Regions from separate parts of the Pantoea sp. AS142 genome, predicted to be linked through region 2. Evidence: predicted binding sites of a transcription regulator. Region 2 holds the regulator's gene; each other region holds the start of a gene.
The links. The regulator CRP, encoded in region 2, controls carbon source genes, mostly activating them, when cyclic AMP is high. The targets are predictions, from matches to a motif close to ATGTGANNNNNNTCACAT.

Region 1 (4,201 bases), on a different contig from region 2:
ACGATCCTCTGCCGAAAGCCATCTTCTATCTGATTCAGCGCAAAGACACCGCCCTGACACCAATGAGCAGTTATATGGCACAGCTCTTTCGCCGTTATTGCCAGTGAAATCAGGCAGTAAAGTCGATCGTCTACACTATTAAGGTACTGTAAAAATCCAACCGACAAATAGAGGTTAAGATGCAAGTCAGTCCTTATCTGTTTCTCTATGGCCGTTGTGAAGAGGCTATCGACTTTTACCTGCAGGCGACCGGGGGAGAATTGCTGGCTAAAATGAAATTCGGTGATATGCCAGATCAAGGCGAACAGGTCGGCGATCAGTCTGCGCCGCCGTTGCCACCAGAGAAGATTATGCATGCCCAACTGCGTATTGGTGAGGGTGAGCTGATGTTAAGTGATGGCAACACGGATCAGCCGCCAGCCTCTGAACATGCTGGTTACGCGGTCAGCCTTTCAACCACCGATATCGATAAGGGTAAAGCCTGGTTTGAGAAACTGTCGGCAGGCGGTAAGGTGACGACGCCGTGGCAGGAGACGTTCTGGTCGAACGGATTTGCGATGTTTATTGATAAGTTTGGCATTCCGTGGCGCATCAATGTCGAGAAGCCGGAGTAGAACCAGAAGTAAGAGCAGCCAACAGCAGATGCCAGCGTTTACCTGATTAGCCTGCATCCGAAAGTGCTGGCCTGAGGCTTTAAGCCCGCAGCCAGCTTTTCGCGTAACGGGCGGTTATTCCAGCCGCCCGTTTTCATCAAAAGTTATAACCCGCCACCAGGTAGTAACCCCAGCCAGTAGATTTCACTTCAAACGGACCTTTGCCGAAGTTCAGCTCCTGACCATCCGCCCACTGTCCGCCGTTGTGGAAGTAACGCGCCACCGCAGAGAAGTGCCAGTGATCGTAACCCAGTGACAGAATGTGACTGGAGGCGATGGAGTTACTGGTGCGTGATGAACCGCCTTTCTCGTTGAGATCGGAACCCCAGTCGAAGTTAGTAAAGCCCACATAGCCCAGATTACCGCCCCACAGCGTGGTGATTGGCACGAAATATTTCACCTTGAAGCGGTAGCCATCCCAGCTGTTTTCGTTCGCCGCACCGTAGTTTTCCCACTGATATTTGGCGTAAACGTTCAGCGACAGGCCGACGTCGCTGTGCGTATCAATATCGGTGCCCAGACCCATATACCAGGTGTTCTGGCGGTTATCGCTGTTGCGGCCCATGTCGTAGATGTAGTTGTTGGCGAAATACCACTCTTTGAACGGGCCAAACGCCAGGCTGGTGCCGGTCAGTTTGTCGATAGAGAAGCGTGGCTCAATCTCCATAAACATCGGTGAACCGTGGTCGAACACGCCATTGGCATTGCTGTTGCCCGCGCCGAAGAAGTTAGGTACGTCGAGATAGCCGTAGAAATCGAACCAGTCTTTCTTCGCAAACGCTTCATATTCAAGATAAACGTCGTTGTTAAACTGCGGTCCGAAACGCGTGTGGTAGCTGCCTACCACGTTTACGCTCTGATGCCACCAGTCTGAGAGATACTGCGGATCGCTTTCAGCAGCCTGCGCAGCACCACTCAATGAACATGCCAGCACGGCACCTGCTACCAACGTTTTAAATTTCATTATTATCAGCCACATGCTTTTGACCGCCGCACAGCAGACGCAGTCAGGGAGAAATCGGTCCCTTGATGGGAATGAGGGTTTCACAGCAAATAACAGCCCGTTATTCAGCCCGCGTAGCGTGCCTGTAACAGATCGATAGAAAATAGATTTTGCTCACGTTTGTCAAAAAGTGTTGCATCACAATTCAGCTAAAATGTGATGCGCTTCACAATAATGGCTGGGATCGAACGGAACCAGGCAACCGTTTACGTTGTCTGGTTCGTCATCAAACGGGCGGGATCAGGGAAGGGTAACGCGAACCTGCAAACCACAAATAGTCCCCTGTGGCGTCAGACAATTGGAAAGAGCAACGTGAATCTGATGCTTCTGTGCGACGTTGCGCACGATGGATAACCCCAGCCCGCTGCCCTGGGCTTTAACGTCAGGCGAACGGGTAAAACGGTCAAACGCGCGTTCGATAAAGGATTCCGGCATGCCTGGCCCGTTATCGACAATATCGACCACGGTTTTACCTGCGACCCGATGCAGCAGCACATCGACCAGGCTGCCTTCCGGCGTGTGCAACATGGCGTTGCCAATCAGGTTGTCGAACAGGCTGCGCAACTCGGAGCGGCTGGCCTGCAGACGGTACTGTGTCGAGCCATTGAAGCCGATATCGATGCCGCGTTTATCCGCCACCACCATCAGCTGCTCAATGCTCTCTTTCAGTAGATCTTCCAGTTCAATATGCTCAACGCTGGCCACCACGCTCTGGTCATCCTGCCGTGAGACATTGAGTAACTGCGTGACCAAATGACGGGTGCGCGTGACGCCCGCTTCCAGCTGGCTGAACTGCCGACTCGCTTCACCTGGCTGGATATGCTGACGCAGATTTTCCAGCTGCAACGTCACCGCCGTCACGGGCGTGCGCAGCTCATGCGCGGCATCTTCCAGGAACTGACGCTGTGATGACCAGGCCTCACGCAGCTTACTCAGCAGTGAGTTGTAGGCGGCCACCAGCGGCAGGATCTCATCCGGCAAGCCTTCGGGTGAGACATTGTGCGGATGATGCGTCTCCTGCGCTGCAATCTGACGCGAAGCGACCTGCAGATCCCGGGTGATCTTGCGCACCACCAGCCAGATCACCAGCAGTGACAGCGGCATCATCAGGATCATCGGAATGATTGCTGACAGCGCCCGTTTGACCATTGAGGCTTTCATGTAGCTGAGGTTGTGCATCACCTGAATCGTTTTGATCTCGCTGCCAGGTAAGCCGGGCCGGGTATAGATGCGCCATTCACAGTCGTCGCACTGACCCACATGCACGTCGCGATAACCGCGCTGATTTTGCAGCGGGGCCTGCAGCTCCGGCCATGAGCTGGCACGTAACTGACCCTTAACGTCCCACAACTGCACCACAAAGGCGCTTTTCGCCTTGTCAGGCGCGATAAGCATCGGCATCAGGGCAGGCATCTGTTTATTGGTGGACCAGGCATCAGCGATTTTCGCCAACTGATCGTCCTTCATTGTGCCGACCATATCGCCGTAACAGCTAAAGAAATACCAGGTGACGCCGCCGATCATCAGCAGATGAATAATCAGCAGCGTAGAGAGTAATTTGTTGCGTAATGAGCGCATAAAGGTAAAGGGTTTCATATTGCCGGAACCCGCCAGCCCAGCCCGCGCACGTTGCGGATCACGTCGTTATCCAGCTTGCGACGCATCCCATGAATCAGAACATCCACCGCGTTGCTGCTGACTTCATCGCCCCAGCCATAGATGCGGTTTTCCAGTTGCTCACGCGACAGAATTGCCCCCGGCCGCTCCAGTAAGGCGTAGAGCAGGGCATATTCCCGCGCCGTAAGCTGCTCGCGCTGGCCTTTGTAGAGCACTTCACGGGTCATCATATCCAGCTGGACATCGCCGCTGCCCAGCACCGAGTCTGCTGCGCCGTGGCTGCGTCGGGTAATGGCACGCATCCGGGCCATGACTTCCTGGAGATCGAACGGTTTAAGCAGGTAGTCGTCCGCACCACTGTCGAGTCCCTGTATCCGCTGCGCCACCGTGTCGCGTGCAGTAAGAATCAGGACCGGGGTCGCGTCGCCGCGTGCGCGTGCGCGACGCAGAACCTGCAGGCCATCATCGCGGGGTAAGCCGAGATCGAGCAGCACGCAGCTGTAGCCGCCTTCATTCCAGGCATTCCGGGCATAGACGCCATCGCGCACCCAATCCACCGACCAGCCCGCGCCCTGCAGTGCCTGCTGCAGGTTCGCGCCGATCATTTCATCATCTTCAACCAGTAACACGCGCATGGCTGATCTCCTTCGTAAAGATAAGAGAGAGTTTACTCACCAATTGTTAGGCCAGAATTATCCGCCTTCATACTTCGCGCTGTGGCGGCGTTGGCTGTTTTGCTCGCCGCTGTCACGGCCTTGTGTCAGCTTCTGAGGATCCGCGCATACAGCATGAATTATTTTGGCGGACAATCGTCATAGCTTGCTCTGAAATGGCTCTTATCGCCCCATTCCAGCCGTTGCTAATTCTGCGCTAATTTTCTGCTAATTAAGGGATAAATTTAGGCAGGTAGAGTGGCTCCACTGCACAT
Region 2 (4,201 bases):
TGGTCGCCGGAACCGACGTGATGCGTTTTGCCCCATCACTGATCATTGAGCCTGCCGACATCGAAGAGGGCATGAGCCGCTTCGCCACGGCCATCAGCAACGTACTCAACGGCTGATTTAATTTTTACGTAAGCGTCTGATCAGCCAGCGGCCATGTTGGGGTCGCTGGCTCCACGCCAGCGATGAAATGGTATGCATTACGCTCAGATGATCGAGAATGCGCCGCACATGCTGTTCCACCACCGTAACCGGCCCCTCACTGATGTTCTCCAGCTCATCCAGTAGATTGACCTGGGAGCTTGCACCATCATATTCCAGCCGCTGCTGGCACCGCTGCAGTGCGATTTCACAGGATTGCAGGTAACGCTCAGCCAGCGAGGCCGTGAGCATGGTGTGCTCACGTGCCAGAATCGTCATCGCATTGATATGCTCGACGATAAACTGACTGTGGGTGACCCAGAGCCGCATATCTTTAAGATACTGGGCGTTAAACGCGGGTTCCTGCATCGCCTGATTCAGTGAGTTAAACAGCGCATTATGGGCCTGATTAACCTGCACGCGCTGATAGGCGAGTTTCCCTGGCGACTGTTCGTCGCCCAGCAACAGCCGCAGCGCATCCTGATAGGTCTCCAGCGCGTCATGGGCGTTCTGCCGCAATAATCCGCTCTGCCACTGTGGCCACAGCCACAGCATCCCGCCAAAGGCAATCAGACAGCCCATCAGCGTATCCATCAGTCGCGGCAGCAGAAACTGCGCACCATTCAGCGACAGCAATTGCAGCGAGTAAACCGCCGTAACCGTAAAGCCAATCATCGACCAGCCATAGAACTGGCGGGTGAAGCGATAGCTGATGAACGTTATCGCCAGCATGGTCAGCAGCACCAGCGATTCCGGCACCGCCAGGCGTAGCGTGGCGGCCGCGATCACCAGCCCCGCAAAGGTGCCCAGCGCCCGGTGCTGAATGCGGACACGGGTGGCGCTATAGCCGTTCTGGCTGACGAACATAATGGTCATCAGGATCCAGTAGGGTTTGGGGATGTTGAAGAACAGCGCCAGCGCGCTGCCCAGCATCAACATCACCGCAAAGCGACCCGCCGTGCGCAGTGCCGACGAGCGAAACGAGAGGTAACTGCGCAGCGCCGGTAACAGCGGCAGTCGGCGCTGACGGTCGGCCATCAGATCGCGCTGATAAAGCGGTTTCTGCGTGCGCAGCACCCGCGCGATACGGTTGAAGTGGTAGAGGCAGAAGTTACCCACCGGATTGTCGGGATGCTGATGGGTGATCTTCTCCAGCGCGCCGAGCTGTTTATCCATCGCAAAGCGATCGGGTAACTGGTGATAGAGAATGTTATCCGCCAGCACCCGCAGTCGGGCCGAGATAGTTTTGGCATTCCAGCGGATCACCGCTTCGGCATGGCTCTGCTCGACCAGCTTCTGCACCTCTTCCGGCCGATGGAGGCTGACTGAGATATGCTCCTGCAAATCCAGCGCCACCTGAAAGGCGCGCGTCAGCCGTTTATGACTGTGATCGCGGCTTGCCGACAGCATATGCATCTGCTGATAACAGGTGGTGATGAGGTCGACCACTTTCTGCTGGCGAGCCAGCAGCGGCGGTAGCGCCTTTTCCGGATCGGTCAGCTGCGTCAGCAGGGTATATTTGGCGTCACAATAGTTAGCCAGTTCACGGTAGATCAGGCTCAGGCTTTCGCGCATCGGCTGCTCTTTCCACAGCCAGAACCAGAACCAGTTAAACAGCCCATACCATAACGTGCCGCCGATATAGAGCAATGGGGGAACATAGATTGGCATGCGGCCAATCAGGCTCAGGGTAAAGATGGCGGCGATAAGGGTGCCGGGCAGCAGGCGACCATGCAGCGGGCTGATCTCCCCGGTGACGCCGAGCAACAATGGCATGGCGAACAGGATCAGCGGCAGGGGAATAGCATGCAGGGTGAGCCACTGAATCAGAAAGCTGCCGAGGGCAAACAAGCTGCCGCCAACAATCAGACGTTTAAAGAAGCGTTTATGCGGCGTATCCAGCCCGGCGATATTGCAGCAGGCGGGCACTAACGAGAACAGCAGACCTTTTTGCAGGTCGCCAGCCAGCCAGCCCAGCGCCACAGGCAGACAAAGCACCAGCGTTTGCCGCAAGGCATAGTTAACTTCAGGATGGTAAATAATTCGACGCCACATCGGCTCAACACAAACAATAACGGCGTGATGTTGCCATCACGCCGTGGGTGACAGGAATTAGCGGGTGCCGTAAACGACGATGGTTTTGCCGTGTGCGGAAATCAGGTTCTGATCTTCAAGCATCTTCAAAATACGGCCCACGGTTTCACGTGAACAACCAACAATCTGACCAATTTCCTGACGAGTGATTTTAATTTGCATGCCGTCGGGATGCGTCATGGCATCTGGCTGCTTCGCCAGGTTAAGCAGGGTCTGTGCAATGCGTCCGGTCACGTCGAGGAAAGCGAGGTTACCTACTTTTTCAGACGTCACCTGAAGGCGACGCGCCATCTGCGATGAGAGTCGCATCAGGATATCGGGGTTAACCTGGATCAGTTGACGGAATTTTTTGTAAGAAATCTCCGCCACTTCACACGCGCTTTTCGCACGTACCCAGGCGCTGCGCTCCTGGCCTTCTTCGAACAGGCCAAGCTCACCAATAAAATCGCCCTGATTCAGGTAAGAAAGAATCATCTCTTTGCCTTCTTCATCTTTAATCAGAACCGCGACGGAACCTTTCACGATGTAGTAGAGCGTTTCTGCTTTTTCACCTTGATGAATCAGCGTACTTTTGGATGGATACTTGTGAATATGGCAATGGGACAGGAACCATTCGAGTGTAGGGTCTGTTTGCGGTTTGCCGAGAACCATTCGCTATTATCCTCTGTTGTAATCGTGCCCAAAATACAGGGGGCAGTTTTCCCTGTCAGGCGGTGAAAGCTTTAAGCGTTTCCATTTCAGGAAATCATTCGGGCCGCATCAGGCGCAGTGCGCATCATTCTTCCCGGCTTCGCCATCGGGTGACGAAAAATATTTTCAGCACTGTTTGTAGCACAGCTTTTGTCGACTGTCTTCTGTTGTCTCGCTTCAGCTACAGGCGGATTTCTCTGGATTGCTGTTTACCTGGCGAAAGCGTACGCTGGCGACAAAACAGCGTATTCCGGAGCAAAAATCATGCAGGCAAGAGTGAAATGGGTAGAAGGGTTGACATTTCTCGGAGAATCCTCATCCGGCCATCAGATACTGATGGATGGAAATTCGGGTGATAAAGCGCCCAGCCCAATGGAGATGGTGCTGATGGCGGCGGGTGGATGCAGCGCGATTGACGTAGTATCAATTCTGCAAAAAGGCCGCAACGATGTGGCTGATTGTGAAGTAAAACTGACCTCAGAACGTCGTGAAGAGACGCCGCGAATCTTTACGCACATCAACCTGCATTTTATTGTGAGTGGCAAAACGCTCCAGGATAAAGCGGTCTCACGCGCAGTGGATCTTTCTGCTGAAAAGTATTGCTCTGTTGCCATCATGCTGGGTAAAGGCGTCACCCTTACCCACAGCTATGAAGTGATCGAACTGTAATAGTCGGAGGGGCTTTTTAGGGGCAATGGCAAAAACGGATTCGTGTAGTCTTAAGACCGTGCCTGCGCAGTGAACCGGGTCAGATCGAAACGTCGCTTAAGCCAATCCCTGGCCGCTCCGGTCCGCGCGATTACGCACCTCATCCCTGAGGTGCGCCCGTAGCCGGGCCAACGCTTTGCGTTGTTCAAAAACGCTCCCGGCGTTTTTGTCCCCTGGCGCAGGACGCTTTCCTGCTCAGACCCGGTTCCCCACGTGTTAAGCTTTTTCGCTGCTGTAAGACTCACCCTGCATTGGCATTGGCATTAGTCTGATGAGGTCCTTTCTGACCTTTTATTCAATGCGTTTACCTTCCATCAGCCGCTTCACCAGCGGCCCCATAATCAACTCCATCGCCAGACCCATTTTGCCGCCCGGCACCACCAGCGTATTAATGTGCGAGATAAACGAACCCTGCAACATTGCCAGCAGATAGGGGAAGTCGATATCTTCCACCGCCTGAAAGTGAATCACCACAAAGCTCTCATCCAGTGACGGAATGGCACGGGCGGCGAACGGATTCGAGGTATCCACGGTTGGGACGCGCTGAAAGTTGATATGGGTGCGTGAAAAC
Region 3 (4,201 bases), on a different contig from region 2:
TGCCGACACGTGAGTCAGTTGGAACCGGGATACCGTGCTGATCGCGCAGGCCTTTGGCCGCTTCAACAAAGTCTGGCTCATAAAGTGATTTACCGACATTGTTGTCGATAGCCACGAAGGTGTTAGCAATGCCGCCGCCCACAATCACGGTGTCGGCGATTTTGACCAGTGATTGCAGCACGTCAAATTTGGTAGAGACTTTAGAACCGCCGACCACAGCCACCAGCGGACGCTCCGGGTTGCTCATGACTTTGCCCAACGCTTCCAGTTCTGCAGAAAGCAGCGGGCCAGCACAGGCGATAGGGGCAAACTTGCCGACGCCGTGCGTAGAAGCCTGTGCGCGGTGCGCGGTACCAAAGGCGTCCATCACGAATACGTCGCACAGGGCAGCATATTTTTTAGACAGCGCTTCATCATCTTTCTTTTCGCCTTTGTTAAAGCGAACATTTTCCAGCACAACCAATTCGCCAGCGCCCACTTCAACGCCATCGAGGTAATCTTTTGCCAGCGTCACGTTCGTACCGCTAAGCTTCTCTTTCAGATAGTTAACTACCGGCAGCAGCGAGAACTCTTCGTTGTATTCACCTTCGGTCGGACGACCCAGGTGAGAGGTAACCATTACTTTCGCGCCCTGTTTCAACGCCGCTTCAATGGTGGGCAGAGAAGCACGGATACGTGCATCAGACGTCACTTTACCTTCTTTAACTGGTACGTTCAGATCAGCACGGATCAGAACGCGTTTGCCAGCCAGATCCAGATCGGTCATCTTAATTACAGACATGGTGAACCCTCTCGTTGATTCTCATAAGTTTTGCCAGACGCAAACCGCGTCTTACCTGAAACCGCTTGCGGCCATCGCTAACGTCGTGTCGAGCATTCGATTAGCAAAGCCCCATTCATTGTCACACCAGACCAGGGTCTTGATAAGGTGTTGACCGCTGACCCGCGTTTGTGTTCCATCCACAATGGCACTGTGCGGATCATGGTTAAAATCGACTGAGACTAACGGTAATTCCGTATAGTCAACTATACCACGAAATGCCCCTTCTGCCGCGCTTCGCAACAGGGTGTTAACTTCATACGCCGACACCGCCTGATGCACAGAAACACTGAGATCAATGGCTGTCACGTTAATTGTCGGAACGCGGACGGCTATCGCCTCAAAGCGATCGTTGAATTTCGGAAAAATACGGGTAATCCCTGCCGCCAGGCGAGTATCCACCGGGATGATCGACTGACTGGCGGCACGTGTACGGCGCAGATCGCTGTGATAAGCATCGATCACCTGCTGATCATGCATCGCCGAATGGATCGTGGTGACAGTGCCGGATTCGATACCAAACGCATCATCCAGCAGTTTAATCACCGGGATAATACAGTTTGTGGTGCAGGACGCGTTGGAAACAATGCGGTCGCTGGCGGTCAGTGCCTGCTGGTTCACGCCATACACCACTGTTGCGTCGAGATCGTTGCCGCCGGGATGAGAGAACAGCACTTTTCTGGCACCAGCCTGCAGGTGCGCTTCGCCATCAGCGCGTAAGCCATAGACGCCGGTGCAGTCAAGGACCACATCCACGTCAAGTTCACGCCACGGCAGATCGGCAATGGCTGCCCGGTGCAAAATGCGCAGGGTATCCCCCCCCACCCACATCACATCGCGCTCCTGCCGGACATCGAAAGCAAAACGGCCATGGCTGGTATCGTATTTCAGCAGGTGCGCCATACCGGTGGCTTCTGCCAACTCGTTGATCGCGACCACGGTGATCTCTGTACGTCGGCCCGTTTCATAAAGCGCACGTAGGACGTTGCGTCCAATCCGGCCAAAACCATTTATCGCTACCCGTACCGTCATTTCTCTCCTGCCACGTCAGATTGAAAAAAACGTGCCGTTAGCCTGAGCGTTTCACTGCATTTTGTACAGGAGATTCTTACCCGGCATTGTCCGAAACCAGGGTTGGTTGCCCGGTAACTGAAACGGTTCAGCTACAATAATAGAAGGAAGGAATAACAGGAATGACTGTGATCAATCTGGTTGCTTAAAATTGGATCTTTGTCACAATTTAAGGCCAAAGGTAATTATTACTACAGGAATAAATAAGTAAAAGGGACGAGATTTTCGCCCCTTTGTTTTTGTGAAAGCCAGACGGGAGCAGGCCCCGCTAACTGGCTTTTTACGCCAGCAGCGCTTTCGCTTTCGCGACCACGTTGTCGACGGTGAAGCCAAACAGCTCAAACAGCTGATCCGCAGGTGCAGATTCGCCGAAGCCGGTCATCCCCACGATAGCGCCGTTCAGGCCAGTGTATTTGAACCAGTAATCCGCAATGCCCGCTTCGATCGCGATGCGTGCACTGACTGCTTTAGGCAGCACCGATTCACGGTACTCATCGCTCTGCTTGTCGAAGGCATCCGTTGACGGCATAGAGACGACGCGCACTTTGCGGCCTTCGCTGGTGAGTTTGTCCCATGCCCCGACAGCCAGTTCAACTTCTGAACCGGTGGCGATCAGGATCAGCTCAGGGGTGCCGTCGCAATCTTTCAGCACATAACCGCCGCGTGCCACGTTAGCCAGCTGTGCAGCGTCACGCTCCTGCTGCGCCAGGTTCTGACGAGAGAAGATCAGTGCCGTCGGGCCATCTTTGCGCTCAATGGCATATTTCCACGCCACAGCGGATTCAACCTGGTCACAGGGACGCCACAGGCTCATATTTGGTGTGGTACGCAGGCTCGCCATCTGCTCAACCGGCTGATGCGTCGGGCCATCTTCGCCCAGACCGATGGAGTCGTGGGTATAGACCATGATCTGACGGATCTTCATCAGTGCCGCCATACGCGCGGCGTTACGCGCATATTCAACGAACATCAGGAATGTCGCGGTGTAAGGCAGGAAGCCGCCATGCAGCGCCAGTCCATTGGCGATAGCGGTCATACCGAACTCACGCACGCCGTAATGGATGTAGTTACCCGCAGCATTTTCGTTGATTGGCTTAGAGCCAGACCAGATAGTCAGGTTGCTAGGTGCCAGATCGGCTGAGCCGCCCAGGTATTCCGGCAGAATTTTTCCGAAGGCTTCGATAGCATTCTGTGAGGCTTTACGGCTGGCGATCTTCGCCGGGTTCGCCTGCAACTGCTCAACAAACTTCTGCGACTCTTCCTGCCAGTTCGCGGGCAGTTCGTTGCTAATGCGACGTTTAAACTCGGCAGCCAGTTCAGGATATGCCTGCGCATAAGCGGCGAATTTCTCATTCCATGCAGATTCTTTCGCCTGGCCCGCTTCTTTCGCATCCCACTCCGCGTAGATATCAGAAGGAATAACGAACGGTGCGTGGGTCCAGCCCAGCTGTTTGCGGGTCAGAGCGACCTCTTCATCGCCCAGCGGTGCGCCGTGTGAATCATGGGTGCCCGCTTTGTTCGGTGAACCAAAGCCGATAATGGTTTTGCACATCAGCAATGAAGGCTTGTCACTGACGCTCTTCGCTTCGTCAATCGCTTTAGCAATCGCATCAGCATCGTGACCATCGACACCACGCACCACGTGCCAGCCGTACGCTTCAAAGCGCTTAGCGGTGTCGTCGGTGAACCAACCATCAATGTGACCGTCGATTGAGATGCCGTTGTCATCATAGAACGCCACCAGTTTGCCCAGCTTCAGCGTACCGGCCAGTGAGCAGACTTCGTGCGAGATACCTTCCATCATGCAGCCATCACCCATGAAGACATAGGTGTTGTGGTCTACGATGTCATGATCCGGGCGGTTGAACTGTGCGGCCAGCGTGCGCTCAGCAATGGCGAAACCCACGGCGTTAGCAATGCCCTGACCCAGTGGACCGGTAGTGGTTTCAACGCCCACGGTGTAGCCATATTCCGGGTGACCTGGAGTTTTTGAGTGCAGCTGGCGGAAGTTTTCCAGCTCGCTCAGTGGCAGATCGTAGCCGGTCAGGTGCAGCAGACTGTAGATTAGCATTGAGCCGTGGCCGTTAGAGAGCACAAAACGGTCGCGGTCAGCCCACAGCGGGTTGGTTGGGTTGTGATTCAGGTAGCCGCGCCAGAGTACTTCAGCGATGTCCGCCATACCCATTGGGGCACCCGGATGTCCCGATTTCGCTTTCTGTACTGCATCCATACTTAACGCACGAATGGCGTTGGCAAGCTCTTTACGAGAGGGCATTTTCTACTCCAGGTCGGATTAATGCTTCACACCTT

Region 1: WFO64_RS10450 (nucleoside-specific channel-forming protein Tsx) is a predicted target of CRP. The motif match lies at 1,811-1,828, and genes of this name have one in related genera.
Region 3: epd (erythrose-4-phosphate dehydrogenase) is a predicted target of CRP. The motif match lies at 2,042-2,059, and genes of this name have one in related genera.

The regions. Positions count from the first base shown of each region.
Region 1 is NZ_JBBCMO010000004.1:214,226-218,426, reverse strand. It holds gene WFO64_RS10460 (LysR family transcriptional regulator) at 1-107, shown strand, start outside; gene yjdN (VOC family metalloprotein YjdN) at 180-614, shown strand; gene WFO64_RS10450 (nucleoside-specific channel-forming protein Tsx) at 751-1,617, opposite strand; gene WFO64_RS10445 (sensor histidine kinase) at 1,897-3,252, opposite strand; gene WFO64_RS10440 (response regulator) at 3,249-3,908, opposite strand.
Region 2 is NZ_JBBCMO010000006.1:197,955-202,155, forward strand. It holds gene argD (bifunctional acetylornithine/succinyldiaminopimelate transaminase) at 1-116, shown strand, start outside; gene WFO64_RS13260 (YccS/YhfK family putative transporter) at 118-2,193, opposite strand; gene crp (cAMP-activated global transcriptional regulator CRP) at 2,251-2,883, opposite strand; gene WFO64_RS13270 (OsmC family protein) at 3,187-3,591, shown strand; gene WFO64_RS13275 (phosphoribulokinase) at 3,922-4,201, opposite strand, start outside.
Region 3 is NZ_JBBCMO010000005.1:163,575-167,775, reverse strand. It holds gene pgk (phosphoglycerate kinase) at 1-781, opposite strand, end outside; gene epd (erythrose-4-phosphate dehydrogenase) at 833-1,852, opposite strand; gene tkt (transketolase) at 2,172-4,166, opposite strand.